Linked DNA regions of Exiguobacterium sibiricum 7-3. Each later gene encodes a partner of the first gene's protein in a complex. Links are inferred from orthologs where the notes say so. Each region holds a gene or a part of one and is shown on either strand. Other genes may lie near its edges.

Region 1 (16,000 bases):
GGGACGGACTTTATTAGAAGTGGCCGTTTTTGTCGTTTTAACCGGTTTCTTCTTAATATCTGTCCGACGGGGAGGAGGATTGTTCTTGGCATGCATTTTTTTAGACTGAGCAACAGATTTCCGATATTGTGAGTTCGTACCGCTGCTGACGCTGTTTCGTGTTAAAAATTTAAACAGCAAGAAGATGATTCCAGCTGTAATCGCAAAAAACAGTAATTGTGAAAACAGACTACCGGGATCATTAGCTAGCTTATATCCAAAGCCGACGAACGCAAACAGTAACACGACAAGTGCGAATGTAGAGCCAATCCGTTGTCTAATCATATTATCACCCCTGTTATCAATTAACCAAGTGCATTCTCATGTAGGTTATGTTCCTGTTTTTCGAGTGCTTCAAACGCGTAAATCGCAACCTCGATTTGAGAATCATCCGGTTCTTTCGTCGTCAAGTACTGTAACCACAGGCCGGGTAAGGCGATGACGCGTAACCCTTTAATGTTTTGCGCTTTATTTGTTAATTGTAAAACTTCAAACGAAAGACCGATGACGACAGGCAATAACGCAATCCGACAAACGAGACGTAACCATAATGGATCAGTCGGTACGATTAAATAAACGAAAAATCCGACGATGACAGTGAAAATCAAGAAACTCGAACCACACCGGTAATGCAGGCGGCTGCTTGTCCGGACATTTTCGACCGTCAATGCCTGCCCGCTCTCGACACAGTTGATGACTTTATGTTCCGCACCATGATATTGAAACAGCCGTTTGACGAGTGGGGTCAAGGAAATCAGATAGAGATAACTGAACAGCAAGGTCAACTTGATTAAGGCTTCCAGCACGTTTTGAACCAAATGTCCGGATAACGCCGGGAAGTAGCTGAAAAGTGAGGCAAGAAAAGCAGGTAATAACGTGAATAACAATTTTCCGAAAAAGAACGACAAGACACCGAGTACGGCGACGCCGAGCCATTTCGTCAATTGTCCTTGGGAAGCATCTTCGGGCTCTTCTTCACCCGGTTTGACACCGTACCGGTCACTTGCAAAGTTCATATGACTTGCTCCGTTTGCTGAAGATTCGACCAAAGCGAACAGCCCGCGGATCAAAGGGATTTTTTTACCGACGGCGATCCGTGGTCGAATCGGTTTTTTTTGTTCAAACGTTTCGATCGTATCGTCATTTCGACGAATGGCTGAGACGGCATGTGTAGCATTTTGGAACATGACACCTTCGACGATGGCTTGTCCACCGACGGGCGCTTGAGCAGTTTTCATAGAGCAACGCATCCCATCTTCAAATAAAATATCGTGTACCGTTATTTTACTCGATTTAGGGAAAAAACACTATGCTCAGCTGTCGATGCCGGTCGAAAATTTAGGAGACGGAAAACGACTTATGATACAATGACAAAGACAATCTGGAGGTGATGAAATGCGGATATTAGTCTTGAATGGACCGAACTTGAATTTGCTTGGGACACGGGAACCGGATACATATGGGGCGCAAACTTTATCGGATTTGGAAGGTCTGATCAAAACTCGTTTTAAGGACATTGATTTTCAATTTGCCCAGTCGAACCATGAGGGGGAATTGATCGATTATTTACATGGAGCACGCGGATATGACGGGATCGTCTTGAATGCGGCGGCTTACACGCATACGAGTATTGCGTTGCGTGATGCGATTGCGGCAATTGACGTACCGACGATTGAAGTTCATTTATCAAACGTTCATGCACGTGAAGCATTTCGGCATCATTCGATGCTTGCACCGGTTTGCCGAGGTGTCATCAGCGGCTTAGGGATGACGGGGTATCTGCTCGCGGTCGAGGCATTGATTCAACCGTCTACATAATAAAAGGGGGAAACAGACATGAAACATCGTATCGAAGCACTCCAAACGGCTCTCAAGGAACGTGATTTACCAGGTCTTCTCGTCACGAAGGCAGAAAATATCCGGTATATTTCTGGATTCACCGGTTCGAGTGGCGCATGTCTCGTGACGGCGGAACAAGCTTATTTTGTAACGGATTTCCGTTATACGGAACAAGCAGCTGACCAAGTAAAGGGAATGGAAATCGTTCAGATTGAACGATCGATTCCGGAAACGATGGGTGAATTGATGGCGGGGGCCCGTGTGCGTGCAGTCGGTGTCGAAAAAGATGCGATGACACTTGGCTCATTCGAAGCATTCGATCAGGCATCCGCTGTGGAATTGGTTCCGACGACAGGAATCGTTGAAAACCTACGCTTGATTAAGGATTCATCAGAGATTAAGATGATTAAGGAAGCGGTGGATTTAGCAGATGCGACGTTCCACCACATCTTGACGTATATTCAAGCTGGTCGGACAGAACTGGAAGTCTCGAACGAACTCGAATTCTTCATGCGTAAACAAGGTGCGACGTCTTCGTCATTCGATACGATTGTTGCATCTGGTTATCGTTCGGCGTTACCGCACGGTGTCGCCAGTTCGAAAGTGATTCAGTCAGGTGAACTCGTGACGCTTGATTTTGGTGCGCTTCTGAACGGATACGTCTCGGACATCACGCGTACTGTTGCTATCGGACCAATCAGTCCAGAGTTGCAGAAGATTTACGATACCGTCCTTCAAGCGCAACTCGCAGGCGTTGACGGATTACGTCCAGGAATCACGGGAATCGAAGCGGACGCGTTGACACGTGACATCATCAAGGATGCAGGATATGGGAAATATTTCGGTCATTCGACGGGTCATGGAATTGGGTTAGAAGTACATGAAGGACCAGGATTATCGTTCCGTTCTGAAACGAAACTGCAACCTGGTATGATTGTTACGGTTGAACCGGGAATTTACGTACCGCAAGTCGGAGGATGTCGGATTGAAGATGACGTCTTGATCACCGAATCAGGGCGTGAAATTCTTTCGTCTTCACCAAAAGAACTCATCACACTGTAAAAACGGCAAGATCAACATTTAGGAGGAACTTTTCATGGTATCAGTAAACGATTTAAAAACAGGACTTACAATTAAAACATCAGACGGAATGATTTGGCAGGTCCTTGAATTCCAACATGTTAAACCAGGTAAAGGTGCAGCATTCGTGCGGACAAAAATGCGTAACATCCGAAACGGAAACATTCAAGAAATGACATTCCGTGGTGGCGAACGTGTCGAACGTGCCCACATCGAACGGAACAAAATGCAATACCTTTATCCGATGGGTGAAACGTATGTCTTCATGGATACAGAATCATACGAGCAACTCGAATTGACAACGGTTCAAGTCGAAGCGGCACTCCCGTTCCTTCTTGAAAACATGGAAGTTCAAATTGCGATCTACAACGGCGAAGTCCTCGGAATCGAGCTTCCGAATACGATCGTCATGACAATTGTTGAGGCAGAGCCTGGTGTCAAAGGCGATACAGCATCAAACGTCAAGAAAAATGCAACAGTTGAGACGGGACATATCATCCATGTGCCACTCTTCATCGAAGCAGGAGAAAAAGTAACAGTTGATACACGTACTGGTGATTTCACAGGGCGTTACAACGGATAATCAAACTTTCGAAACGTCTATTCATCCTCGTCTTGGGTGGATAGGCGTTTTTTTCCTCTTGTCTTGACTTGCGTCCTTTGGTATGACCAGTTAATATTAGTATTTGAGTAGGCATTAGCACCTGGTATAATATTAAAGTATAATAATAAAGGTGAATGTTGAGATAGGGGATGAAGAAAAATGAAAATCGATCAGTTGAAGCAAGTACTCGAAATGTTGGACCAATCGAGTGTCAATGAACTTTCTCTTGAAACCGACACGTATAAGTTAAAATTAAAAAAACAAAATGATAACATCGTTGTTTCCCATCAAGCACCGGCTCCGGTGGCAGCACCAGCGCCGCAAGCTCCAGTAGCCGTCACGGAATCCGCAACGGAAGAACCAAATACCGAAGCAGATACGGTGACCATTAATGCATTGATGGTCGGAACGTTTTATTCACGTCCGAATCCGGACAAACCGTCTTTCGTCAAAGTCGGCGATCAAATCGAAGTCGGTCAAATTGTCTGTGTGCTAGAAGCAATGAAACTATTTAATAATCTGAACTCGGAAGTAGCCGGAACAGTCGTCGAAATTCTCGTCGCAGATGGAGACCTTGTTGAATTCGGACAACCGCTCTTCCGGATTCGTCCTTGAGCGGGGTGATGGCAATGGAAAAACTTTTAATAGCGAACAGAGGCGAGATTGCGGTCCGAATCATTCGAGCGGCAAAAGAACTCGGAATTCAGACGGTTGCTGTTTATTCGACTGCGGACCGTGATGCGCTGCATGTCCGTTTAGCAGATGAGGCATATTGTATCGGAGATGTCAGTTCGACTGCTTCCTACTTGAATGTCACGAATATCCTGGCTGTTGCGACCAATCGGAACGTCACGATGATCCATCCGGGCTACGGATTCCTGGCGGAGAATGTTGATTTTGCCGAGATGTGTGAAGCATGTGGCATCAAGTTCGTTGGACCGACATCAGCCGCCATCCGTCAGATGGGAATCAAGGATGTTGCGAAACAAACGATGATTGCCTGCGGTGTACCTGTCGTACCGGGTTCTGACGGGACGGTTACAGATGATGAAGCATTACAGTTAGCCGAAGAAATCGGCTACCCCGTCATCATCAAAGCGACTGCCGGCGGAGGTGGACGAGGCATTCGTGTCGCCCGTTCACAGGAAGAACTCGTGACCGGTCTGGATGAAACACGCCGTGAGGCGAAACAGGCATTCGGCAACAGCGAAGTGTATCTCGAACGCTTTATCGAAGAGTTCCGTCATGTCGAAGTCCAAGTACTTGCCGATCGTCACGGAAACGTGATTCATCTTGGGGAACGCGATTGTACCGTCCAACGACGGATGCAAAAATTGATTGAGGAAGCACCATCGCCGGCTGTTAGTCCTGAAACACGTTTGAAGATGGGGGAAGCGGCGGTCAAAGCGGCGAAGGCGATTGACTATACGGGAGCCGGGACGATCGAATTCATCTTTGTTGAAGAGACGGAAGAATTTTTCTTCATGGAAATGAATACGCGGATCCAGGTTGAACATCCGGTGACGGAAATGATTACGGGATTCGATCTCGTCCAGGCGCAGCTCCAAGTGGCGCTAGATCATCCATTGGCTGTTCAGCAACAGGATATTGAATTCCGTGGGCATTCGATTGAATGCCGGATCAATGCAGAAGATCCGGATCACGATTTCCGTCCGCACGCCGGACGAGTCACCCAATACGTTGCGCCAGGAGGAATGGGCGTCCGAATCGATAGCGCAGTGTATCCGGGATATATGATTCCCCCGTACTATGATTCAATGGTCGCAAAACTGATTGTTCATGCCGAAACACGTGAAGAAGCATGTGCGAAGATGGAGCGAGCACTGTCCGAGTTTTGGATCGAAGGTGTCAAAACGACGATTCCGTTCCATCAAAAAGTCTTGGCACATCCCGTATTCCGTCGTGGAACGTTTACGACGAAATTTACAGAGCGTGAACTAAAAGCAGAAATCGTGAAGTGATCGTGGGCGGGAGTCGATTGTATTTAACTCCCGTCTTTTTGCCGTTCTCTATGTTTTTTGAAAAAAGAATGTGCTAAACTAATTGATTGAGAACGATAAAAAAAGGAGCACGTAAAATCATGATGAAAAGACATATGGCGCGCGAACTTGCAGTACAGTCTTTGTTCCAAATGGAACTCTCGGATCTGTCTGCCCAAGAAGCCATTGAATTCGCAGTAGAAGGTAAAGAATATGATACGTTTGTTACACAATTGGTCGAGGGTGTCGAAGCCAATAAACCGGAAATTGATCAAAAGTTGCGTGCCGCGCTCGTGAACTGGTCATTTGAACGTCTTGGAAACATCGAACGGACGATTCTTCGTCTTGCGGTTTATGAACTGTTATTTGAAGCTAAAATTCCAGTCCGTGTAACGATCAATGAAGCGATTGAATTAACAAAAGCTTTTGCCGACGAAGAAGCAACAAAAATCGTCAACGGTGTGTTAGGAAAAGTAGCACAAGAGGTGGAACAAAACGGTTTGAAAGAAAATCCGCAAAGCAACTGAACTTAAACAGAGAAGTTTGATCAGGCAAAGAGTGAAGTGAATATTTTTTGGGGAGTGGACAAAATCATGGCAGTCGTAATCGATGGGAAACAAGTCGCACAATCGTATCGTTTGAAACTGAAAGAAGAAGTCGCACGTCTGAAAGAACAACGTATTCAACCGAAGCTGACCGTCATCTTAATTGGGGAAGATCCAGCCAGCCAATCGTATGTCCGTGGTAAAGAAAAAGCGGCACAAGAGATTGGGATGGATTCTGACTTGATTCGACTATCAGAAGAGACGAAGGAATCGGAATTGCTTCACTTGATCGAACGTTTAAATGCCGATGCAAGCGTACACGGTATTTTGGTTCAATTGCCTTTGCCAAAGCATATTGATGAGAGTAAGGTCATCTTCGCCATTTCACCGGAAAAAGATGTCGATGGATTTCATCCTGTCTCAGTCGGGAAAATGATGATTGGTGAACCGACCTTCTTGCCGTGTACACCGAACGGAATTCTTCACCTCGTCAAGGAAATGAACGTACCGATTGCCGGTCGCCATGTTGTTGTCGTCGGTCGAAGTCAAATTGTTGGAAAGCCGGTCGGCATGCTGTTCTTAAATGAATCGGCGACGGTGACGTATTGTCACTCGAAAACTGCTGATCTCGGTGCCATGACCCGTCAGGCGGACATTTTGATTGTCGCTGTCGGTGTACCAAAACTGATTACGGCCGACATGGTCAAACCGGATGCCGTTGTCATCGATGTCGGTGTCAACCGGGTAGACGGGAAGTTGGTCGGAGATGTCGAATTTGAAGCTGTGAAAGAGGTCGCCTCGATGATTACACCAGTTCCAGGTGGGGTCGGACCGATGACGATTACAATGTTGCTTCATAATACGATTGAGGCAGCGAAATGACGAATCCTCTTCAGGTTTCCGAACTCGTCCATTACGTGAAGCGGGAACTCGAGAATGACTCGTTGCTCCAACAAGTTCAGGTGGTGGGAGAAGTGTCGAACTTTAAACGACACTCTTCCGGTCACCTTTATTTTACGTTGAAAGACGAACAGTCGCGGATGAAAGCCGTTATGTTCGCCCGCGATGCCGGCCGTGTCAAAACGGACATCCGGGACGGTGCACGCGTCATCATAACGGCGCGGATTTCAGTATATGTCGCATCGGGTGAGATGCAACTCTACGTCGAACGGATGATGGAAGACGGCGTAGGCGCCCTCTACGAAGCCTATGTCCGATTGAAAGAGGATGTCGAAGCCCGAGGCTGGTTTGAGTCGGAACAGAAACTGCCGTTGCCGGCATTCCCGCAAAAAATCGGAATCGTGACATCACCGAAGGGGGCAGCCTTGCATGACATCGCGACGACGTTACGTCGGCGTTATCCGCAAGCCGCCATCGTCTTTGCACCTGTGCTGGTCCAGGGAAAAGACGCAGCACCCCAAATCGTCCGTGCCATTGAAGCAATGAATGAACATCAAGCGTGTGATGTGATGATTATCGGTCGGGGGGGCGGATCAATCGAGGAACTGTGGGCGTTCAACGAAATGTCGGTTGTGACGGCGATTCATCAGTCGCGGATTCCGATTGTGTCAGCGGTCGGTCATGAAACAGACTTTACGATTGCTGATTTTGTTGCTGATGTCCGGGCGGCGACACCAACAGCCGCGGCAGAACTCGTGACGCCTGAGGCAGTAGAACTCGAGAAGCGTCTCAATGAGCTGAATCGAAGATTGACACGACATTACGCTCAGTACATCAACGAACGTAAAGATCAAGTCAACCGGTTGGCAACAAGTTACGGATTGAAATCTCCTCGGGTCTTGTTAGGTTTAAAACAAGAACGGTTGGACCGGGCAGAGATGGGACTTCATCGAATCGGGAAGCAAGTGTTGCAGACGAAACAACAAGCGTTGACCGATCAGGTGAACCGTTTCGCACGGATCGCGATGCAAGAACGTCTGGCAGAACAAAAGCGCCAATTGATTCGGACACGAAAACAACTAGAACGGATTCACACCATTATTCGCTCGAAGCAGGATCGGCTCCATCAAATGATTGCCCGTCTCGACTCGGTCAGTCCGACGCAAGTCATGCTTCGTGGATATACATACGTCGAGCAGGATGGACGACTCGTCCGCTCCGTAGCAGAATTGTCAGATCAGACCTTCCGGGTTCAGTTTCATGACGGGAGTATCCTAGCGAAACGAGAGGATGAAGAAGATGGAAACAGAACAATCCTTTGAAGCAGCTTTAGAGCGGTTGGAAGAAATCGTCGAATTACTGGAAGCGGGTGAAGCACCGCTTGAACAAGCGATGAATTTGTACGAGGAAGGTGTCAAATTGACGGCACTCTGTCAAGGGAAACTGTCGACGGCAGAACAACGGTTGGATCAAATCTTGGAACAAGACGGCACGTTACGTGAAAAAGGGGGATCACAATGATTGTCTTAACAGAGTGGAAAACGCAAGTGGAACAAGCACTGGAAACATTCATGACTCGTCTAGAAGCACCAGAACGTCTACGGGAAGCCATGCGTTATTCGCTTGATGCAGGCGGAAAGCGTGTCCGGCCAGCATTGATTTATGCTGTCCTTGATGCGTATGGGATCGACCGCAAGATGGGTGACGCTACGGCAGCAGCCCTTGAGATGATTCATACATATTCGTTGATTCATGATGATTTACCGGCGATGGATGATGATGACATGCGACGCGGACGTCCGACGAATCATATTCAATTTGATGAAGCGACTGCGATTCTCGCTGGAGATGCGTTACTCACGAATGCCTTTACATGTTTACTCGAGACCAAGGCGACAGCAGAAGTTAAAGTGAAATTGCTCGAGCGACTCGCAACAGCGGCAGGTGCAGCCGGAATGGTCGGCGGTCAATTAGACGATATGCTGGGTGAGCGTGGAGGAATCAATGACGCGGAGGAACTCGAGTCGATTCACCGTCGGAAAACGGGAGCGCTGCTGATTTTTGCGGTCGAAGCAGGCGGTATTTTAGCCGGAGTCGCGGATGAGGATCTCGCACATTTGAAACGGTATGGTCTTCATCTGGGGATTGCGTTTCAGATTCAAGACGACATCTTGGACGTGACCGGAGACGCTGATAAAATCGGAAAACCGGTTGGCAGTGATGAAGGAAATGACAAAGCAACTTATCCAAAACTACTAGGTCTTGACGGAGCGGAACGGGCACTTGCAGCCCAAGTGACGGCAGCAAATGAAGCAATCGAAGCTCTTTCCGTCGAAGCGGCACCGCTTAAGGATTTGCTCGACTTCGTCGTCAAGCGTGACCATTAAGAGAGGCGGCGTAGTATGCCGTCTTTTTTTATGCGCCGGGAATGTGGCATTCGCAAGATTGTTCTAGTACAATGTAGGGTACAAACCATATAAGAATGCAAGGGAAAGAGGCGGTAAGGTATGAAGTTGACAGAGATACAGGATCCGTCATTTTTAAAGCGTATGTCAGTCTCGGAATTAGAACTGTTCGCAGGCGACATCCGACGCTTTTTGATTGAAGAACTAGCAACAACAGGTGGACATTTGGCACCGAATTTAGGTGTCGTTGAACTGACGTTGGCGCTTCACCGTGAATTTGACAGTCCAAACGATAAATTCGTCTGGGATGTCGGACACCAAGCATACGTGCATAAAATTCTGACAGGACGGGCAGGTCAGTTTGATACGTTACGGCAACATAAAGGGTTGTGTGGGTTCCCGAAACGCAACGAGAGCGTCCATGATGTCTGGGAAACTGGACACAGCTCGACTTCACTTTCGGCAGCGATGGGGATTGCTGTATCAAATGAATTAAAAGGAAACGATGACCGGGCGATTGCCATCATCGGGGATGGTGCATTGACAGGCGGAATGGCACTCGAAGCATTGAACCATATCGGTGCGGAGCAACAAAACGTCATCGTCATTTTAAACGACAATGAGATGTCAATTGCACCGAATGTCGGGGCGATGCATCAGATGTTAGGTAGAATCCGTTCTTCCCGCAAAGTCCGTTATGCACAAGATGAGCTGGAAACATTGATTAAAAAAATTCCTTTAATCGGCGGAAAGCTTGAAAAAGGCGGAGAGAAAATTAAAGAAGCTGTCAAAGGAGCACTTGTTCCCGGCATGTTCTTTGAAGAACTCGGTTTCAATTATTACGGACCAGTCGATGGTCATGATTTGACCGATTTAATTGAACAGCTGAATTATGTGAAGAAAGAAGAAGGACCTGTCTTGCTTCATGTCATCACGAAAAAAGGAAAAGGCTACCGTCCGGCAGAATACGACGGCATCGGTACATGGCATGGTCTTGGACCGTACAAAATCGAGTCGGGTGAAGTCATCAAAGGGAAATCAAAAGCACCAAGCTATTCGTTTACAGTAGCAGATACGTTGACGAAGATGGCCCGTGAGGATGAAAAGCTGACACTGATTACGCCGGCAATGAGTGTTGGATCGAAACTGGATTGTTTTGAAAAAGAATTCCCGGAGCGGATGTTTGATGTCGGAATCGCGGAACAACATGCCGTGACGTTTGCTGCGGGTCAGGCAACACAAGGGATGAAGCCAGTCGTATCGATTTACTCGACCTTCTTCCAGCGCGCATATGACCAACTCGTTCATGACGTTGCGCGTCAGAACCTGGATGTCACGTTTACAATCGACCGTTCTGGTCTTGTGGGTGCTGATGGTGAGACACACCAAGGTGTCTTTGATATCGCCTTCATGCGTCACGTGCCGAATATTCGGATTGTCATGGCGAAGGATGAGAATGAACTACAACATCTTCTCTATTCGGCTGTTAAATACGAAGGACCGATTGCTGTCCGTTTCCCGCGTGGAGAAGGAATCGGTGTTCCAATGGATGAGACACTCCGTGAGATTTCGCTTGATACATGGGACGTGGAACGTGAAGGAACGGATGTCGCCATCATGGCGTTTGGTCCACAAGTGCAAGACGCCCTGAAAATCGCGGAACTTCTTGAAGGCGAGTTATCGGTACGGGTCATCAATGCCCGGACGATCAAACCACTGGATGAAAAAATGTTGACTGCTTTATATGCAGAAGGAATTCCGCTTGTAACGCTTGAAGAAGCGGTGCTTAAAGGTGGATTCGGTTCAGCTGTTCTCGAACATGCCAATGAACAGGAAGCCTTCCCGCGCGTCAAACGATTTGGTATTCCGGATTGGTATATCGAACACGGCGGCGTCAACGAATTGTTAGAAGAAATCGGATTATTACCTGGACAGATTGCGGAAGAAGTTCGCTCGTTTGTCAATCAAGGAAAGAAACAGAGTGTGTAACGATTCATGGAAACTGTAAAAAAAATCCGCCTAGACGTCTTACTCGTCGAGCGCGGTCTATGTGAAACACGTGAAAAAGCAAAACGGACCATTATGGCAGGTCTTGTATTCAGTGGAACAGAACGATTGGAAAAAGCCGGTGAAAAAGTAAAATCAGACATTGATTTGACGGTTAAAGGTCAGGTCATGCCATATGTCGGTCGTGGTGGATATAAGATGGAGAAAGCACTTGCTGTATTCGATATCGATGTGTCCGGACGGATTGGTCTTGATATCGGCTCTTCAACAGGCGGGTTCACGGATTGCGCCTTACAAAATGGGGCTGCACATATGTATGCGCTTGATGTCGGGTCAAATCAACTGGACTGGAAATTACGTTCGGACGATCGTGTGACGGCAATGGAGAAAACAAATTTCCGCCATGCGACACCAGACATGTTTTCGATTCAGCCAAGTTTTGCGACCATTGATGTCTCCTTCATTTCGCTCCGATTAATCCTTCCGCCCTTAAAAGCCATTCTAGCTCAGGGGGGGGATGTCATTGCGCTCGTCAAACCACAGTTTGAAGCGGGGCGGGATGATGTCGGTAAAAAAGGGATTGTTCGGGATGAACGGATTCACGATCGGGTACTCAAAGAGATGGTTGATTTCTTTGTCCGAGAAGGGTTTTACGTCAAACAATTAGATTTTTCACCGATCACGGGTGGTGAAGGCAATATTGAATTTCTTTTACATGCTCAACTCAAGACACCGGGAATGGAAGAGGCGGTTGATCCACTTGAAACGGTTCGCCTGGCACATGCCGCGTTGTAAGACCAATTGATTTCCAAGCAGGCTCCTTCAAAGATGATGGGGTCTGTTTTTGATTTGGCAGGAATGAATAGGGCAAGCATGGACTTTTATCGAATTATTGGATTACAATAGTATCAGTGAAGAAAAACTGTGAGGTGCAAGGATGACAAAGGGGCAACGGTTAATCAAGATTCGGGAAATCATTACGCAGTCAGAAATCGAAACACAGGATGAACTGGTCGAGGAACTTCGAAATGCAGGGTATAAAGTAACGCAGGCTACCGTCTCTCGAGACATTAAAGAACTCCATCTCGTAAAAGTACCGTTAAATGATGGAAGATATAAATACAGTTTGCCTGCTGATCAGCGATTCAATCCACTTGGAAAGTTACGCCGATTACTCGGAGATAGCTTCATCTCGATTGATTCTGCTCAAAATTTGATTGTCATGCATGTCTTACCAGGGAATGCCAACGCATTAGGCGTCCTCCTGGATCATTTAAATTGGCCGGAGTTGCTCGGTACGGTCTGTGGAGATGATACGATACTAATGATTACACGAAACGAAGAAGCAGCAACGGAAGTGACCGAACGTATTTTAGGAATGTTGTAAGGAGTTGACATGATGTTAGCTGAACTATCGATAAAACAATTTGCAATCATTGACCAGCTACAGATTGATTTTAAAAAAGGTATGACGGTCTTGACCGGAGAGACAGGAGCCGGCAAATCGATCGTGCTGGATGCGATTGGATTACTGATTGGTGGTCGCGGATCAGCTGAATTTGTTCGGTATGGTGAGGACAAGGCTGAATTAGAAGGTCTCTTCATGATTGAAGACGGTCACATGGCATACACGTTAGCCGAAGAGTACGGGATCGACATGGAAGACGGCATGATCATTTTACGACGTGATTTGTTTGCTTCCGGGAAAAGTGTCTGTCGCGTCAACCATAAATTAGTCACGTTGACGATCTTACGGGAATTCGGACGGGCACTTGTCGACCTGCATGGTCAGCATGAACATCAACATTTGATGGAAAGTACGTATCATCAAACGATTTTGGATGATTTCGGACATGCGACGATTTCTCCGATTCTCGAACGGTATCAGGAACGTTTTCAGCAGTATGAAGAAAAACGCGATGCCTTACAAGCGTTGGCGCAAAGCGAGCAGGAATTAGCTCAACGCATCGATTTGTTGTCTTTTCAAACGGAAGAAATCGACAGTGCGAAACTCCGAAAAGGAGAAGAAGAAGAGTTGTTGAGCGAACGAAACCGGTTGGCGAACTTCGAAAAACTTCACGCCTCTCTCAGTGCGGCTTACGATGCGTTGCATGATGAACGACGCGGTATCGATTCCGTAGGAGATGCGATGCGTGAGCTTCAGCAGGCATCAAGTATCGATGATGAGTTTTCTGGTCAAAGTGATACACTGGCGAATGCGTTTTATGCGCTAGAGGAAGTCGGGTATGCGGTCCGTGATCAACTCGAAACATTGGAATTTGATTCGAATCGGCTTGATGAAATCGAACTTCGTCTGTCAGTATTCCAACAATTGAAACGAAAATACGGGGCGACGATTGAAGAAGTCATCGCATACGGGAAAAAAATCGGTGTGGAACTGGATACGATGACGAATCGGGATGAGCGGATTGAGAAACTGAAAACAGAAGTGGAACAGTTGGAAACGGAACTGTTCGAAATCGGTGGCGAGTTGTCACAGGTCCGGAGAAAAGCAGCGCATCTTTTAGGCGAAGCGATTCATCTCGAGCTACGTCAGTTGTATATGGAAAAAGCCCGATTTGAAATTCGTTTTTTACAGGATGGGAAGGTACCCACTTTACGTAGAAACGGAATCGATTTTGTTGAGTTCTATATCATGACTAATGCTGGAGAACCGTTTAAGTCTCTGGGGAAAGTCGCTTCCGGCGGCGAATTGTCGCGTATCATGCTGGGACTGAAATCGATTTTCTCACGTTCAGTCGGTGTGGCCTCGATTATCTTTGATGAGGTGGATACAGGGGTATCCGGACGTGTCGCCCAAGCAATGGCGGAAAAGATTTATCGTCTGTCAATCGACAGTCAAGTGTTGTGTATCACCCACTTGCCTCAAGTCGCTTCCATTGCGGATCAACATTTGTATATTCGCAAAATTGAAGAGACGGACCGGACGACGACACAGGTCAACGTACTGACTGACTCGGAACGCGGAAATGAACTGGGACGGATGATTTCCGGTACACATATGACGGACTTGACATTGCGTCATGCGGAAGAACTGATGGAACAGGCAATGCATATGAAGGAATCGCTTAAAAATGGGGTGTAACAATTGATTAGAGTTGGGATTGCAGATGATAACCGAGAGATGGTCGAATTGATTCGGCAACATCTATCTGCCCAAGACGACATGGAAGTAGTGTGTGTCGCATACAATGGCGAGAGTTGTCTGGAGAAATTGGAACATGTCGAGACGGACGTTCTATTATTAGATATCATCATGCCTCATCTTGATGGGTTAGGGGTCTTGGAGGCATTGATGAATCATGAAAGCAGTCCGGCTGTCATCATGTTAAGTGCGTTCGGAAAAGATGAAGTATCGCAACAAGCGGTTTCACTGGGCGCTGCCTACTTTTTATTAAAACCGTTTAGTTTAGATCAACTTGTCAATAAAATACGCCTGGTCGTTCATGGCGTACAGACGAACCAAATAGAACCGGTCGAAACGAAAGTCGGGACCACGCTACGGGAAATCGGGATTGCTCCGCATATCAAAGGGTTCACGTACTTAAAAGATGCAGTCTTGATGGTGCTGGAACGAGAAGATTTATTGGGGTTGATCACAAAAGAACTGTACCCGATGATTGCCAAAAAACATCAAACAACCTCCTCGCGTGTCGAACGGGCGATGCGTCATGCGATTAAGTCGGCTTGGAAAGAAGGTATGAGTGAACATACCTTATTCAACGGACGGATTGAACAACAGAAAAGTCCCAAAAATTCCGAGTTCATTTCTTATGTGTCAAACCATATGAACGGATCTTAAGTAGAGAGAATCAGGTTTGTACGGATGAAAGCATCCGAATAAGCCTGTTTTTTTTGATTTACAAATAAAAACTGAATATTCACTAAATAAATGTTGCACAAACTGAAATGTTTGTTATAATAAAGGTACCAAATGATTTGGAAAGACGTCAGATGAACGTCGAGTCGAATTGGTTCCCGGAAAACCGTTCAACAAATTTCATCTCAGGTCGCCGCCTGTAAACGGCTCAAGAATGATGGACGACATTCTCTTGGTAGAGTGTTTACCAAGGTATTTCATATCTTTTTTGGATAAGTTATTTCAAACGGGTATGAAGCTTCACGATTTCGAAGCAAGGGAAAAGTGAAGGGTAACGTAAATTAAACGTCCAAGCAAGACCAAGCAAGACCAAGCAAGACCAAGCAAGACCAAGCAAGACCAAGCAAGACCAAGCAAGACCAAGCAAGACCAAGCAAGACCAAGCAAGACCAAGCAAGACCAAGCAAGACCAAGCAAGACCAAGCAAGACCAAGCAAGACCAAGCAAGACCAAGCAAGACCCGCAACAAATACAGTTCGTGAAAAGGAGTGTTGTCTAGCAGTGAATGTTAGCAACCGAATGATCGACTGCGTCAAGCGGATGACATTATGCTTCACCTAGGTCCAAGTAAAGTCAGATAATGGAGTAGCTTCATCTTTCTATCGATCGCTCGATAGCCAAATCTGATTTCTTTCAACCTCTTCATTAAGAGGACAACCTATGGTTTTGAAGTACACGAA
Region 2 (16,151 bases), 1.3 Mb from region 1 along the record:
GAGTGGACTTGACAACGTCGTGACGCTGTCAGATCACCGTGATCTTTCATTCGGAACACAGTACGGAGTCGCAATCGAAGAACTTCGTTTACTGGCTCGTTCAGTATTCGTCATCGATGCAGCGAATAAAGTCGTCTACGCGGAATATTTAGAAGAGTCAACGAACGAAGTTGACTTTGATTCAGCGCTTGCTGCTGCTAAAGGAGCAAAAGCGACGAAGTAAGAATAGTTTACAAACGGTGTAAAACCGCTACAATGAAGGTAATGAGAAAAAACGGCTCCCAAGAAGTGCGGGGGCCGTTTCGTTTTGAAAGGATGGAAGACACATGGAATCGTTAGAAAAATTATATAAAGAATTGACACATCAAACACGTAAATTAGAACACGATTTAGACATGCCGTACCTGGAAGGTCTGACGGAAGTCATCGATCGTTTGAATGAACGGCATACGGAAAACGTAGAACCGGAAACCGTCCGGAAAGCCGTTTCACTCGCAATCCTTGAAGGAATGAAACAAGCACAGCCAAATCACTTGCCGACACCGGACAGCGTTGCATTGTTTGCGGGTTATTTAATCGGGAAATTAATCAAGAAGGAGGATGTCCGTCTGCTGGATCTTGGCAGTGGAACAGGTGGTATGTTACATGCTGTCCTCAGTCAACTTCCAAAAGATACAGTTGCCGAAGCAGTTGAGGTCGATGAAACGTTAATTCGACTATCGGCGTCCGTTTCGGAATTAATGGATTATCCGATCAACTACACGCATCAGGATGCCTTGCGTCCTCTCTTGCTGGATCCGGTCGATTTAGCGATGGCGGACTTGCCGATTGGCTATTATCCGGACGAAGAAGTCTCGAAAACCTACGTTTTAAAACGGGATGAAGGGATGAGTTACAGCCACTTCTTGTTGATTGAACAAGCGATGAACTATGTTAAACCGGGTGGGTTTGGTGTGTTCGTCATTCCAAACGGATTATTTCAACATGATACAGAAGGCAAACTTAAACAATATTTCGAAACGAAAGCCCATGTCGTCGGAATCCTCCAGTTACCGTTGACGATGTTTAAGCAGGAACAAGCAGCTAAAAGTTATTTGATTGTCCGGAACCACCTGGCGGGTATGACGATGCCAAAACAAGCATTGCTAGCCGAGTTGCCATCGTTTACCGATGCCCGTGCCTTCGGCGGAATGGTGAAACAGATTGATGAATGGATTAACACAGAATTAAAATGAAATACGCAAAGTGATTGAAATCTATCGTTAATTTGACTATTCTAGTGTAGAACAGAAAAAGAGCAAGACTCATACAGATGTGAATGTCGATCGATTTGAATGGAAAAGGGGAAAAAATCATGGCAAAGATTATGGCAGTAAACGCCGGTAGTTCGTCACTGAAGTTCCAATTACTTGAGATGCCGAATGAAACGATGATTGCAGTTGGTTTAGTAGAACGCGTCGGAAAAGACGATGCGATCTTTACGATTAAATATGGCGAAGGACAGAAGTTCACAGATGTTCTTCCACTTGCGACACATAAAGAAGCAGTTGAATTATCACTTGAGAAACTCATGGAATTCGGCATCATCTCATCATATGACGAGATCAAAGGTGTCGGACATCGTGTGTTACACGGTAAAGAAAAATATGCGGACTCGGTTGTCATTACAGAAGAAGTCATGCAAGACATCGAATCATACACGGAGCTCGGTCCGTTACACATTCCGCCAAACTTGATCGGAATTCGTGCGTTCCAGGCGATTTTACCAGAAGTCCCGCAAGTCGCTGTTTTTGATACGGCTTTCCACCAAACGATGCCGGAAGAAAACTTCCTTTACAGTCTTCCGTACGAATACTACACAGAGTACGGAATTCGGAAATACGGTTTCCACGGGACAAGCCATAAATATGTAACAGAACGTGCTTCTGAATTGTTAGGTCGTCCGTTACAAGACTTACGTCTGATTTCATGTCACCTCGGCAGTGGAGCGTCAATCGCAGCTGTTGCAGGTGGAGAATCACTTGATACGACGATGGGCTTCACGCCACTCGAAGGAATTACAATGGGTACACGGTCTGGTTCGCTTGATCCGGCTTTGATTCCCTTCTTAATGGAGAAGACAGGAAAAACAGCAGAAGATGTCCTGAATGTCATGAATAAAGAATCAGGAATCTACGGTCTCTCTGGTCTTTCAAGTGATTTACGTGATGTTGAATCTGCAGCGACAGAAGGAAACCACCGTTCAGAGATGGCACTCCGAATTTTCGCTAACCGGATTCATGGCTACATTGGTCAGTATGCAGCGGAGATGAACGGTGTTGATGCCATCATCTTCACAGCAGGTGTCGGTGAAAACTCGGATTCGATTCGTGAGCGTGTCTTACGCGGTCTTGAGTTCATGGGCGTTTATTGGGATCCTTCACTCAATAACGGCGCACGCGGAGAAGAATTGTTCATCAACTATCCGCATTCACCGGTCAAAGTCATCATCATTCCGACGAATGAAGAATTGATGATTGCCCGTGATACGGTTCGTATCGGTGGATTGGTTGAACAAAACGCGTAATGGGAATCTTTTTTATCAAACGTCTGGATCACAACGAAAGTTGTGTTCAGACGTTTTTTGTTTGAAGAAAATCATCTCAACGGAGTGAAAACAGATGAGTTTATTTCTCGTAATAAAAACGTTTGTTACAAGGTTTGTCATATAAAAAACGTAAAAACGAAAGTTAAACCGATTATTGTCGTAAAAACGGTTTGAAACCGATAAAAATGAGTCTTTTGTAATATAAAAGTAACAATCGCGTCATCTTTTTGTGGTCTATATGTAACGGCACAGCTCCATTTTGTCATGTATATTAATGTAAGTTACAAAACAGGGACAATTATGGAGGAGAGATTACATGATGATGAAACGAATAATCGCTAGTGTTTTAGCAGTCTTGTTAGCACTCAGTTCGTTTGCAGGTCTTCAAGCGGAAGCTGCAACTAAAAAAAATGTCAAGTCGTCGGTCGATAGTCTTATTGTTCGCCAAAAAGCCACAACAGCGTCTAAGAAACTCGGTCTTCTATATAAGAATCAAACACTACCGTACAAAGCAAAAACAGGAAACTGGTATAAAGTCAGTTACAAAGGAAAAACGGCTTACCTCAGTGCCCGTTATTCTAAAGTCGTCACATCAAGCGGATCGAAAAAACAATCAACAGGTGGTTGGAAAACGATCACAAATGTAAGTGCAACAGCATATACACCGTACGATCCAGGTAGCGGTAACTTAACGGCAATCGGTTGGAACATCAAGAGTTCTAAAAAGAAAGTCGTAGCAGTTGATCCACGTGTGATTCCGCTTCGTTCAACGGTTAAAGTGTATTACAAAGGAAAATTAAAAGGGACGTATACAGCAGCAGATACAGGCGGTGCCATCAAAGGTAAGAAGATGGATATTCTCTACTACTCACGTGCCGAAGCATTTAACTGGGGTCGTCGTAACGTCACTGTTAAATTCAAATAAGTCATTTCAATCAATCGTACATCGGTGCGATTGATTTTTTTTTGTCTAAAAAAGCACTGCCTCTTGAAAGAAGCAGTGCAGAAATGAGTTCAATTAAAGACGGACAATCAAGACATCACATTTTGCATAACGTGTAATACTTTCGGAGACACTACCGATAAAGAAACGTTCGACAGCATTTAAACCGGTTGCACCACAGATAATCAAATCAACATTATGGTTGGGTGCAAGTTTTTTGGCGATGGTTACTTTCGGGGAACCGTATTCAATAGCGACTTCAACATCCTTGACACCACGCTCCTGAGCTGTCTTGACGTAATCATCGAGCAGTTCTTTCGCATATGATTCGGCGCGTTCGGTAATCGTCCGATCGTAGGCTTCGACAGTTGCAAAAGTCCGTGTATCGATGACATGAGCAATGACGAGTTTGGCATTATTTCGAAGTGAGACGTCAATCGCTGTTTCAAAAGCACGCTCTGCCTCTTTTGATCCGTCGACTGCTACTAAAATGTTATGATATACGATTGCCATCTTATATCCATCCCTTCGTATTCATCTGATTTTACACCCTTATTGTACCATTCCCTTAAATAGAAGGTGAGGAACATTTAAGGAGATTTTAAAATTGTTCTTCGCCAGCGGAACCCGTAAGATGGAAAGAGATGAAAGGAGGCGATGCCAAGATGAGGCACGCATTAATTACAGCAGGAACAAAAGGACTCGGTGAGATGGTGACCCGTCGTTTGCTCGAGGAAGGTTGGCACGTAACGGCTCTTCACCGTTCAGAACCGACGTTTTTTCATGAACGTCTCCATTTGATTAAAGCGGACGTGACAGAGCAAAATCAGCTGATGGAGGCAGTTGAGCAGTCGATGACTGCCCACGGTCGGATCGACGCGTTGATTTTGAATGCGGGACCGTATATCTTCGAACGGAAATCGCTTGTCGACTATTCAGATGAAGAATGGAATGAAGTAGTGACCGGTAACCTGACAGCTAGTTTTTGGTTATTACGAAAGATTCTTCCAATCATGCGCAAGCAACAATACGGACGTATCATTACATACGGTTTTCCGGAGAGTGCATCTGCACCTGGTTGGGTGGAGCGGGCTGCATTCGCGGCGGCGAAAAGCGGCATGGTCAGTTTGACAAAAAGTGTAGCGCTTGAAGAGGCAGAATACGGTATCACGGTAAACATGGTCAATCCGGGTAATATTGTGGGTGACAATAAGTCCAAACGGATTGAACAGGCGACGGCGGATGAACAGACACCGGTCGGACGGACTGGTGTCGGAGAAGATATCGCGCGGACGATTTCGTTTTTAGTAGCGGAAGAATCCAGTCTGATTACAGGGGCGATTCTTGATGTGACCGGCGGGGTCAACGTTGTACATCAATCCCGTCCGTGATGGTTCCGAAGAATAATTAACAGTTGGATTTGGTTGTATAGATAACAGGGGGACGGAATTGAAATTCCGTCCCCCTGTTTTTCATTTTTTTGATTCTGATTTAGTTTACTGTACTGCTGTTACAGGCAATGACTGAAGATGCTTCGGATAACGGGTCAGTGCTTCCGGTCCGCTCTCGGTTAAATGAATGTCATCTTCAATTCGAACACCGCCGATGTTTGGAACATAGATACCTGGCTCGAGCGTATACACGATTCCGGACTCCGCTGTCAGCAGGTTGTTCGATGCGAGTGACGGGAATTCATGGACATCGATTCCGAGACCGTGTCCGACACGATGGGTGAAATAGTCACCGTAACCGGCTTGTTCAATCACGTTCCGGGCAGCTTGATCTAATGTACCAAGAGTCACGCCGACTTGGCTGGCTTCTGTAGCTGCTTCGAGTGCTTGAAGAACCGTTTGGTAAATGGTTTGTTGTTCTTCACTGGCTTCGCCATAAACGAACGTCCGGGTAATGTCTGAACAATATCCTTTCCAAACGACACCAAGGTCAAACAGGACAAAATCGCCTTCTTGAATGACTCGGTCACCCGGCACACCATGCGGGTCTGCACTGTTTGCTCCGAATAAAACCAATGTATCGAACGACATCTCACGGACGCCTTTCTTTTTCATTTCGAACTCGATTGTTGAAATGACTTCCATTTCCGTGACACCAGGACGAATTGCCTGTTTACCGATTTCGATTGCTTCGTCAGCTAAGGTTGCTGCTTCGCGGAGAATCGTAATCTCTTGAGCGTCTTTTTTCAGGCGTAGTGCTTGCAAGGGTTGACCGATATCAAGAATTGCCGCATTTTCTTGACGGGCTTCTAGCTCTTTGAACCGGCTGAAAGTCATATGTTCGCCTTCAATCCCGATTCGGTTATTGGAGATCGAAAACGTTTGAAGCGCTTCACTGATTTTATCAAATGGATGTTCATGGTCCGCATACGTAATGACTTCGCCGTCCCATGGACTTGCAGCGACGATGTTGGCTTCGAGCGCAGGGCAGAAGAGGGCACGTTTTCCGTTAGCGTCTACGATGACAGCCATCACACGTTCATGCGGTTCCGCATAGACACCTGAAAAATAAAATACACTCGCTTTTGACGTAATCAATGCAACATCGATTCCTGATTCTTGTAATACACGACTAATCTGATTTGTCCGTTCTAACATATCGTTTCCACCTCTCTGTTCGTTTCATGATTCAGTATACCATCGTTGGAATTGGAAAACATTTCTCGCAAATCGGGACTAGTACACTTTTCATTCATTGGAGTAGTACAGTATAATGACAGAAGAGTAGAATATAGGAAAAAGAAGGGATACAGCATGCCTACAAAACATGAACAGATCATCCGGCACATTGAGGATCTCGATGTGGGCGCCAAAATATCCGTCCGGCAAATCGCAAAGGACTTAACGGTATCCGAAGGTACGGCATATCGTGCCATTAAAGAAGCGGAAAATTTAGGGTTCGTCTCAACAATCGAACGTGTGGGGACGATTCGTATTAAAAAGAAACAAAAAGAAAATATTGAAAAACTGACGTTTGCGGAAGTCGTCAACATCGTGGATGGACAGGTTCTCGGAGGACGTGACGGACTTCATAAGACATTGACGAAATTCGTCATCGGAGCGATGAAGTTAGAAGCGATGATGCGTTATATCGATGTCGACAGTCTTGTTATCATCGGAAACCGGGAAAAAGCACATGAACTGGTCTTGGATGCAGGAGCAGCAGTTCTGATTACCGGTGGTTTTGATACGACGGAAGACGCAAAACGATTGGCGGACGAAATGGAGCTGCCGATCATTTCAACGTCTTACGACACATTCACTGTCGCGACGATGATCAACCGGGCCATCTATGACCGACTGATCAAAAAAGAAATTTTACTTGTCTCCGATATTTTAATTCCATTACATGATACGTTTTATTTACAAACGAATGATCCGATTGCCAGATGGCATGAACTCAATGAGCAGACGAAACACAATCGTTACCCGGTCATCGATGAACAGATGAAGGTCGTCGGTGTCGTGACGGCGAAGGATATCATTGACCGTCCACACGATTGGCCGGTTGAAAAAGTCATGACGCGTCATCCGATCACGGTCGGTATCCGTACAAGTGTGACGAATTCCGCGCATCAGATGGTGTGGGAAGGGATTGAGATGTTACCGGTCATTGACCAATACGGTCGATTACTGGGCATCATCAGCCGACAAGATGTATTAAAAGCCCTGCAACTGGCAAACCGTCAACCACAAGTCGGGGAAACGTTTGATGACTTGATAACGGGACAAATCAAGGCGGCGGAAGATGCGAGAGGACCTTACCTTTCGCTGGAAGTCTCACCACAGATGACGAATTTCATGGGGACGGCTTCAAGTGGTGTCTTGACGACCTTGCTCGTCGAAGGAGCGACACGGATGTTGCGCCACATGAAAAAGGGTGACCTCGTCATCGAAAATGTCAGCATTTATTTCATCAAACCCGTTCAAATTGAGAGTACGATTACGATTCGAGCCAATGTGTTTGATGTCGGGCGGAAGTTCGGAAAAGTGGATGTCGAGATGTATCAAGGCACACAAATCGTGGCAAAAGCACTCGTGACGTCACAACTGATTGATCGATAACATGGACTGGGCATAAAAAAAGACGGTAGCTACCGTCTTTTTTAGGACTGTTCCGTCTGTTCCATTTCACGGACGACATACGGATAGATTTTTTTATAGCGGATGAAACCAGCGATGAACGAAGCGACACCGATGACGATGAGGATTGAACAAACAACTTTCCCGGTTGTCGATGTCAGGCCTTCGCCGGAGACGAATTGGTTAACGGCAAACAAGATGACGAACAGGCTGAGCCAGATGCTCGCTTGTGTATTGAATAAAAATTTTCGGTTCGTGCTTTTCGTATGAAACGCACGTCGTTTTGCAAGTAAATATCCACCAAGCGACAAGACGATTAACAGAATGAGTACAAACTGCATATGGATGACCTCCTTTTCTTTCTATATCTGTTTGTATCATATCAATATTTAGAGGAGCTGTGCACTGTGAAAGAACAAATCAGACAATTGATTGAACAAGCATCGACAATCATCATTCATCGGCATGAACGCCCGGACCCTGACGCGCTAGGCAGTCAGTTTGGATTACAGTTGGTTTTACAAAATCGATTTCCCGAAAAAACAGTGAAAGCGGTCGGCGAGATGGCAAGCTCACTTGCATTCATGGGGGCGCTTGATTCTGTGGAAGCAGCGGAGTATAAGCAGGCACTCGTCATCGTCCTGGATACAGCTAATCAAGGACGGATTGATGGAGCGGAAGCGTTGAATGGTCAGCAAACGATTAAAATCGACCACCATCCGGACGAAGATCCCTATGCCGACGTTCAAATCGTTGATACAACCGTCAGTTCGACGTCGGAGCTGTTGGTCCATCTCTTAAATGAATGGGGCTATGAAATCCCGGCGGCAGCAGCGATTCAATTTTATGCAGGGATCGTCGGAGATACAGGTCGTTTTCAATTCAGAGGCACGACAAGCCGGACGTTTTCCGTCGCAGCGCAACTGCTCGATACGGGAATTGATACGGATTGGCTCTATCGAAACATGTACCAGACGGAACTGGTCGCTTTACAGTTACAAGGTTATGTGTTGCAACATATCCAGTTGACGAAAGCGGGTGTCGGGTATGTCGTGTTGACACAGGATACATTGGCGACATTCGATGCGACCGTTGAACAAGCGTCCCTTCTCGTCAACAGCTTTGCAGGTCTGAAAGGCTTAAAAGCATGGGCATTGTTCCTTGAAACAGACAAGGAAGTTCGTGTCCGTCTGCGTTCGAAAGGACCAGTCATTAATGAGGTAGCCAAAGAATTTAATGGTGGCGGACATCCGATGGCATCGGGTGCGACGATCAAAGATTTGACGGAAGTGGATACGGTCGTCTCCCGTTTGAATGAAGTGGCAGAAGCCTTTACGTTCTAATAGAAAAAGGCTGCTCGCCATCATCCTGTTTCGGATACATGGCGAACAGCTTTTTTTAGCATCAATGAGTGGAAGCCTCTTCTTGGGGGATGAACCAAATTCCCCGTTCTGTGTGATCTTCAATGACGTTTAATTCAAGTTCTTTAACGGACTTACGGATTTTTTCAGCGATTTCTTCAGTCTCGGTAAATGCGGTTACCCCTAATTTCAGTTGTTCTACTTTTTCGCGGGCAATCTGGCTACGGTTTAAAATCATGGCAAACTCTCCTTCCGTTCAAGTCATGATGTTCTCTTTTTATTGTAGCGAAAAATGATGGGGATGGCGAGACTGAGAAGCGCATAGATATGAAACTTCTGAAAACGTTTCATTTATAACGAAATATAACCAAATGAGGATGGAGGAAAAAGAATGATCCAACTAAATGTCCGTACAGCATACAGTCCGTTGCAAAGTACGATTCGGATGGATCGTTATCTGGATGAGGTCAAACGACGCGGCTTTTCAGCTGCAGCCATCTGTGAGACATCTTTGACAGGAGTTCCGGCGTTTATGGCAGGTTGTGCGCAACGGGAATTGACTCCGATTGTCGGATTCGAACAAGTCATAGAACCGGATGAACTCACGATTCTGTGGTATGCGAAGACGAGTCATGGACTAAAAGCACTCTACCGACTTGCTAGTGAGATGCCTGTGGACGACTACGCGGAACTGATCGCCGTCCTGGAACCGAAACGACAAGCTCCGGAAGATGAAGCACGCTTACGGCGTCTCGTCGCCCAGTGGATGGGGTCAGCGCACAAAGCGACGATTTTTCTCGGCGTCAAGGCGGTCCGTTCGACCGTTGAACGCGACAGCAGGGAACAGTACCGTCAAGCGGCGAATGCCCTTGGGATCGAAACGATTCCGATTGATCCCGTTCGTTACCTCTTTCGTGAAGAGGTAGAAGCATTTCAAGCTTTACGTGCGATTGACGAAGGGTCGACGTTCGCTGAACAAAAAATCAATCGGTTGGCTCACTTTAAACTAATGGAAGAGTTACACGAACAGTTTACTGATCGGGAACTACGATTGCTGAAACAATGGGCAGAATCGCAGGAGACATTGACGTTGCCTTTTCAATCGCGTCCTCTCCCGCAAGTGACGAATGATTCGAATCACGTGCTGAACCGTTTGGCGCATGATGGCTTACTGGCACATGGTCACACCGGGGAAGAAGCGACAAAACGGTTGAAGTATGAGCTTGAAGTCATTGAAAAGACAGGATTTGCTGACTACTTTTTGATTGTCGAAGACTTAGTACGCCATGCGAAGGTGAAAGGAATCCGTGTAGGACCCGGACGTGGATCGGCCGCAGGATCGCTCGTCAGTTATGCCCTCGGGATTACGACCGTTGATCCTCTGAAGTACGGTTTGTTATTTGAACGTTTCCTGAATCCAGAGCGGATTTCGATGCCGGATATCGATATTGATATCGAAGATGAGCGGAGGGAAGAAGTGCTTGAGTACCTGGTCGAGCGGTACGGAAAACAACATGTCGGTCAGATCGGAACGTTATCGACTCTTGGAGCGAAAGCCGCATTACGCGATGTCGCACGGGTATTAGAGTTTTCTAAAGATGAAACGGACGCGGCAGCAAAACAGTTGGGAAAGGTGACGACGTTACAAGGCCTTGAACAACAGGCATCGATCTACCGTTGGTTCTCGGGCAGTGAAAAACGACGCCAACTACTGCAACTTGCGCAAGCAATTGAAGGATTACCAAGACAACGTTCGATTCATGCCGCTGGTGTCATCATTGGGTCAGATGAATTAATCGAGACGACACCGGTTGATTTGAACGCAAGTGGACGATTCGTCACACAATATTTAATGAAGGCAATCGAACAACAAGGATTGCTGAAGATTGACTTATTAGGGTTACGGAATTTAACACGGCTGCGTCAGATGGAACAATTGATTCAGCATACGTCCCCCGATTTCTCGGTGGAACGGATACCGGACGAGGACAAAGCGACGTTACGATTATTCGCGAAAGGGGAGACGGATCAAATTTTCCAATTTGAATCGGCCGGGATGAAGCAGACGTTACGGGAGGTCAAGCCAAGCCGGTTCGAGGATTTAGTCGCGACGATGTCACTATTCCGTCCGGGACCGATGAAATTCATTGATCTCTATGCGAAACGAAAAGCCGGTCAACCCTATCAAATGGTACATCCGATTTTAGAAGAGATTTTAGCAGCGACGTACGGCGTCATCGTCTATCAGGAACAAATCATGGAGATTACACGCCGGGTCGCCGGATTTACATTAGCACAGGCTGATCTGTTACGACGGGCAATCTCGAAAAAAAGTAGTCAGTCTGTAGAAGCGGAAAAACAGCGTTTTATCGAAGGTGCGGTACAAAATGATTTTGATTTAACGGTCGCCGAAACGTTGTACGATCAAATCGAACGGTTTGCCGGATATGGGTTTAACCGTAGTCACGCCGTGGCGTATACGAAAATCAGTTATGCCCTCGGATACATGAAGGCCCATTATCCACAAATCTTTTCATTGGTATCGATCGATCAACCGGAACGTCTCGTGCGTGTCATGCGGGAAAAACGCCTTCCGGTACTGCCGCCTGATATTTGGATGTCGGATTACCGTTCGGCATTAGAAGGTAAAGGAATCCGGCTTGGGATTCAAACACTTCGGGGAATCACGGAAAAAGACTTTCAGACGTTACGGGAAGCGGCCAAAACCTCGCAGACAATCACACAATTGTTGTCAGCGGTCGGGTGGGGGAAAAAAGAACGAACGAAGATTGAACTTTTGTTATACAGCGGAGCGCTCGATCGTGCGACTCATGGAGACCGGGGGCAGGCGGAACAGGAAGTCCTTGATTACTTTACGATGGCGTCGAATACACTTCTTCCGGATGAACTCGCAAGCCTCGGACGAAGAAAGACAACGGCACAAACGAACCGGACAGCGACGGACTGGGCACGCCTTGAGCGCGAGTCGCTCGGGTTTTGGTTGACCTATTCTCCGTTGATGACCGCAATGAAGCCGCCGGTTGAGACGACGCATTTCCAAACGGTTTCCCTTGAAGGAAATCAAACCAATTATCTGGTCTGTTACATTGAGCAAATCCGTGAATTTAAAACAAAACGTGCCCAGACGATGGCGGTCATGCATGCCGTTGATGGATATTCGACGGAAGAAGTCGTCGTTTTTCCGCAACAGTATGCAGCGTTTAAACGTTCGTTGTATATCGGAAACGTCTTGTTGATTGAAGTGAAGGTACAAGAACGCGAAGGCAATCGTCAATTCGTCCTAGAACGGTTACGTCCTTTAGGGCAGGATGTGTTATTCGTCAAACTATCGTCTAAAAATGATCTCGCTGTTCTTGAACGGATGCTCGAAACCGTCCCCGGCGATATTCCGGTCGTCGTTCGTTATGCTGATACGAATGAGACCAAATCATTGCCTGGAATATATGCCGTTCAACAGGAAGAGGAATTGATGGCGCAGCTCCGAATCCGATTCGGGGAAGCGAATATCATCCTGAAAAATGTCCCTCGTTCGAACTAGTAGTAGGTAATAAGATTTGTTATAATAAGGGGTAATTGGTCTGACCAATGACCGCCGGAATAAGGAAATGACGCATGCGTCAGGAAGGTGGTGCTGTACCAATGGAGAAAAAGCGGAATGCTTTTGAAATGAATATTTCAGCAATCAAAACGATGATCGAACAGGATGGTTTTGTGCCGGGAGATCGAATTCCATCAGAACGTGAATTGGCAGAACGACTGTCGATTAGCCGTCCGTCCGTCCGCGAAGCACTTCGGACGTTAGCCTACCTCGGAATCATCGAGACGAGGCACGGGGGAGGTAGTTTTCTTTTAAACCGTGATGACCATACCTATATTCAGATCATCGCACAATTTTTAGTGACCGGCGATTCAAAGTTTGAAGATTTGGCAGGAACACTTCGTTTGCTTGAACAGGCAGCATTTGTTCAACTCGCAGACGTGTCCATTCTAGAAGCTCACGTCGATTCCGACGCGGTCTTTCGTGAAACGCTGATCGCTACAATCGATAACGATTTGTTTGAGCGGATTTGGCGGCAAGTGAATGCCTTCTATCAAAGTTTTGGTCAAGGGGAGCTCTATACGCGAGCGGAACGGGAAGCTTTTCTAAAACGCTCGTAGGAACCACAAGGGGGAACTAACGTGCAAGCATTTTTTCGAAAACCTAAAAAATTTGTCACTTTGACATCAAAAGAACAACGGGTCGATGTACCGGTTGGTTTAATGACTAAATGTCCGAAGTGCAAACTGATCCAATATACGAAACAACTCGAAGCGAACTTAAAAGTCTGTGCCTGTGGTTACCATCATCCACTGACAGCTACCGAACGATTTGAACAATTGTTTGACGCTGGAACGATTACGTATTTTGATTTACCAGCAGTGAAGGCAGATCCACTCGATTTTCAGGATTATCCGGAAAAGCTGAAAGGAGATCAAGTACGGACAGGGCTTGAAGAAGCGATTGTTTGTGGTGTGGGTCAAGTGAATGGATATCCGCTTGTAGCCTGTGTCATGGATGCACGTTTTCGGATGGGCTCAATGGGGGCGGCAGTCGGAGCTGCGATTGCAGAAGCCATCCGTTACGCAACAAAAGAACGGTTGCCCGTGACAATCTTTTCGGCTTCAGGTGGAGCACGGATGCAAGAAGGAATGGTCAGCCTGATGCAGATGGCGAAATCGAGCTTATTCCTGAAACAACATTCGGATGCAGGGCTATTGTATGTTTCCTGTATGACGCATCCGACGACAGGCGGAGTATCGGCAAGTTTTGCCATGTTGGGTGATTTTAATATCGCAGAACCCGGTGCCTTGATTGGCTTTGCCGGCCGTCGGATCATTGAACAGACGATTCGTGAAAAATTACCGGAAGACTTCCAAACGTCAGAGTTCTTACTGCAGGCGGGACAACTCGACGATGTCGTATCGCGACACGACTTGAAAACCTACTACACACGTATTCTGATGATGCACTCGGAGGGAACCAATCATGCAACCATTTGATCAACCAGTAATCGCATTGCGCGAAAAAATATTAGAACTGCACGACATGGCAGAGACGCAAGGGCTTGATTTTAAAGAAGAACTGAATTTATTGGAAGAACGGCTACGTCGATTAGAACTCGATATTTACGGGAATATGAAAGCGTGGAACCGTGTGCAACTGGCACGGCATCCGGAACGTCCGACGACACTCGATTATGTTCGTCTGATCTGTGACGATTTCATTGAACTACATGGTGATCGGCACGGATATGATGATGCGGCGATCGTTGGAGGGATTGCGATGCTGAGTGGTCAAGCCGTGACAATCATTGGTCATCAGCGAGGAAAAGATACGAAGGAAAATATTCGCCGGAATTTTGGTATGCCCCATCCTGAAGGCTATCGAAAAGCGTTACGCTTGATGCAACAAGCGGTGAAGTTTAATCGTCCGATCATCACGTTTATTGATACGAAAGGCGCGTATCCTGGCCGGGCAGCGGAAGAACGAGGGCAAAGCGAAGCCATCGCGAAGAATCTCTTTGAAATGGCTGGAATGCCTGTGCCGATTATTTCAATCGTCATCGGTGAAGGCGGATCGGGTGGAGCACTTGGAATCGGTGTCTGTGATCAGCTGCTGATGTTAGAGAACTCCACGTATTCCGTCATTTCACCTGAAGGTGCAGCTGCTCTTCTTTGGAAAGATGCCAGTCTTGCTGAAAAAGCGGCAGAATCGATGAAAATTACGGCGCCGGATTTACTTCGACTCGGAATCGCGGATGGCATCATCTCTGAAGTCATCGGTGGAGCGCATTTAGATGTTTCATTACAGGCCGATAAAGTAAAATCTGTTCTAGAACAAAAACTTGCCCAACTGACCCGTTTGACACCAGAACAGTTAATCGAGAAGCGCACAGAAAAATATCACCAAATTGGCACATAACCTGCATGTAATCGCTATCATGATTGGCATTCCTTATTTCGTGATGGGATGAACAAACTGCTGTAGAAAGTTTATGCAGTCTGCCCTGTTGTAAAACAACAAAACTACGTGCTATTTTAGACTAAGATTAATGGAGAGGTGATTAACGTGAGTTTGAAACGGATTGCTGTTTTAACAAGTGGAGGCGACGCACCAGGCATGAACGCTGCAGTGCGTGCTGTAACACGTAAGGCGATTTTTCATGGACTGGAAGTATTTGGCGTCTATAACGGATATCAAGGTCTGATTAACGGAGATCTCGTCCAATTGAACCTAGGTTCAGTCGGTGACATCATTCAACGAGGCGGAACATTCCTTCGTTCTGCACGTTGCCCAGAGTTCCGGACAGAAGAAGGACGTGCGAAAGCTGTCGTCAATCTGAAGAAATTCGAAATTGATGCACTCGTTGTCGTTGGTGGTGACGGGTCTTATCGTGGTGCTCAAAAATTGACGGGACTTGGTTTCCCGACAATCGGTCTCCCGGGAACGATTGATAACGATATTCCAGGTACGGATTACACGATTGGTTTCGATACAGCACTCAACACGGCACTGGAAGCGATTGATAAGATTCGTGATACAGCGTCGTCGCATGAGCGGACGTATGTCATCGAAGTCATGGGACGCGACGCAGGGGATATCGCTCTCTATGCTGGATTAGCTGGCGGAGCGGAATCAATCTTGGTCCCTGAACGACCAGAAGATTTAAAAGAAGTCCTAAACCGGATTCAAAGCGGTGTCAATCGTGGTAAAAAACACTCGATCGTCATCGTGGCAGAAGGTGCCGGACGTGCGCAGGATGTTGGAGACGAGATTGCCAAAGAGACCGGACTTGATACACGTGTCACAGTATTAGGTCATGTTCAACGTGGTGGTGCGCCGACAGCTGCTGACCGTGTATTGGCAAGTCGAATGGGTGCCTATGCAATCGACATCTTGCTTGAAGGTAAGCAAGGACGTGTCGTTGGTGTACGTGGTGGCAAGATGATTGATCTTGATATCGATGAGGCGTTGGACGAAAACAAACACGAACTGGATCTTGAAATCTTAGAGTTGTCAAAACAACTATCAATCTAAGATAGACCGATTATCAGTCGGAGTAGAATAGGTTTTATTGGCATTGTGATTGAACAGCCAAACATTG

The links.
Region 2: the proteins of accB (region 1) and accD are in contact, whole or in part, in a solved structure (PDB 8UXZ), measured with the Escherichia coli proteins. The link is inferred for Exiguobacterium sibiricum 7-3 from one-to-one orthologs.

Annotation. Positions count from the first base shown.
Region 1 is NZ_KK211190.1:2,096,899-2,112,898, reverse strand. The notes cover bases 2,648-5,449. They hold accB (acetyl-CoA carboxylase biotin carboxyl carrier protein), read left to right. Parts: upstream 2,648-3,721; coding sequence 3,722-4,177; downstream 4,178-5,449. Other genes in these bases: accC (acetyl-CoA carboxylase biotin carboxylase subunit), read left to right, coding at 4,192-5,449; efp (elongation factor P), read left to right, coding at 2,975-3,541; P402_RS0111980 (M24 family metallopeptidase), read left to right, coding at 2,648-2,940. Also shown: P402_RS0111995 (SA1362 family protein), read right to left, coding at 1-324; P402_RS0111990 (DUF1385 domain-containing protein), read right to left, coding at 345-1,277; aroQ (type II 3-dehydroquinate dehydratase), read left to right, coding at 1,435-1,857; more of P402_RS0111980, read left to right, coding at 1,876-2,647; more of accC, read left to right, coding at 5,450-5,544; transcription antitermination factor NusB, read left to right, coding at 5,664-6,089; bifunctional methylenetetrahydrofolate dehydrogenase/methenyltetrahydrofolate cyclohydrolase FolD, read left to right, coding at 6,156-6,989; xseA (exodeoxyribonuclease VII large subunit), read left to right, coding at 6,986-8,329; xseB (exodeoxyribonuclease VII small subunit), read left to right, coding at 8,307-8,528; P402_RS0111940 (polyprenyl synthetase family protein), read left to right, coding at 8,525-9,394; dxs (1-deoxy-D-xylulose-5-phosphate synthase), read left to right, coding at 9,515-11,401; P402_RS0111930 (TlyA family RNA methyltransferase), read left to right, coding at 11,408-12,214; ahrC (transcriptional regulator AhrC/ArgR), read left to right, coding at 12,357-12,806; DNA repair protein RecN, read left to right, coding at 12,819-14,525; sporulation transcription factor Spo0A, read left to right, coding at 14,529-15,242; P402_RS17200 (hypothetical protein), read right to left, coding at 15,602-15,877. UniProt on the Escherichia coli protein: This protein is a component of the acetyl coenzyme A carboxylase complex; first, biotin carboxylase catalyzes the carboxylation of the carrier protein and then the transcarboxylase transfers the carboxyl group to form malonyl-CoA.
Region 2 is NZ_KK211190.1:830,860-847,010, forward strand. Bases 12,163-15,115 are described here. They hold accD (acetyl-CoA carboxylase, carboxyltransferase subunit beta), read left to right. Parts: upstream 12,163-13,185; coding sequence 13,186-14,046; downstream 14,047-15,115. Other genes in these bases: dnaE (DNA polymerase III subunit alpha), read left to right, coding at 12,163-12,544; P402_RS16260 (FadR/GntR family transcriptional regulator), read left to right, coding at 12,619-13,164; P402_RS0105225 (acetyl-CoA carboxylase carboxyltransferase subunit alpha), read left to right, coding at 14,033-14,968. Outside these bases: tpx (thiol peroxidase), read left to right, coding at 1-223; P402_RS0105160 (class I SAM-dependent methyltransferase), read left to right, coding at 327-1,235; P402_RS0105165 (acetate kinase), read left to right, coding at 1,355-2,566; P402_RS0105170 (3D domain-containing protein), read left to right, coding at 2,907-3,512; P402_RS0105175 (universal stress protein), read right to left, coding at 3,606-4,043; P402_RS0105180 (SDR family oxidoreductase), read left to right, coding at 4,196-4,921; P402_RS0105185 (M24 family metallopeptidase), read right to left, coding at 5,027-6,139; P402_RS0105190 (DRTGG domain-containing protein), read left to right, coding at 6,296-7,606; P402_RS0105195 (YtpI family protein), read right to left, coding at 7,648-7,965; P402_RS0105200 (DHH family phosphoesterase), read left to right, coding at 8,032-8,967; P402_RS0105205 (hypothetical protein), read right to left, coding at 9,029-9,223; more of dnaE, read left to right, coding at 9,377-12,162; pfkA (6-phosphofructokinase), read left to right, coding at 15,122-16,084.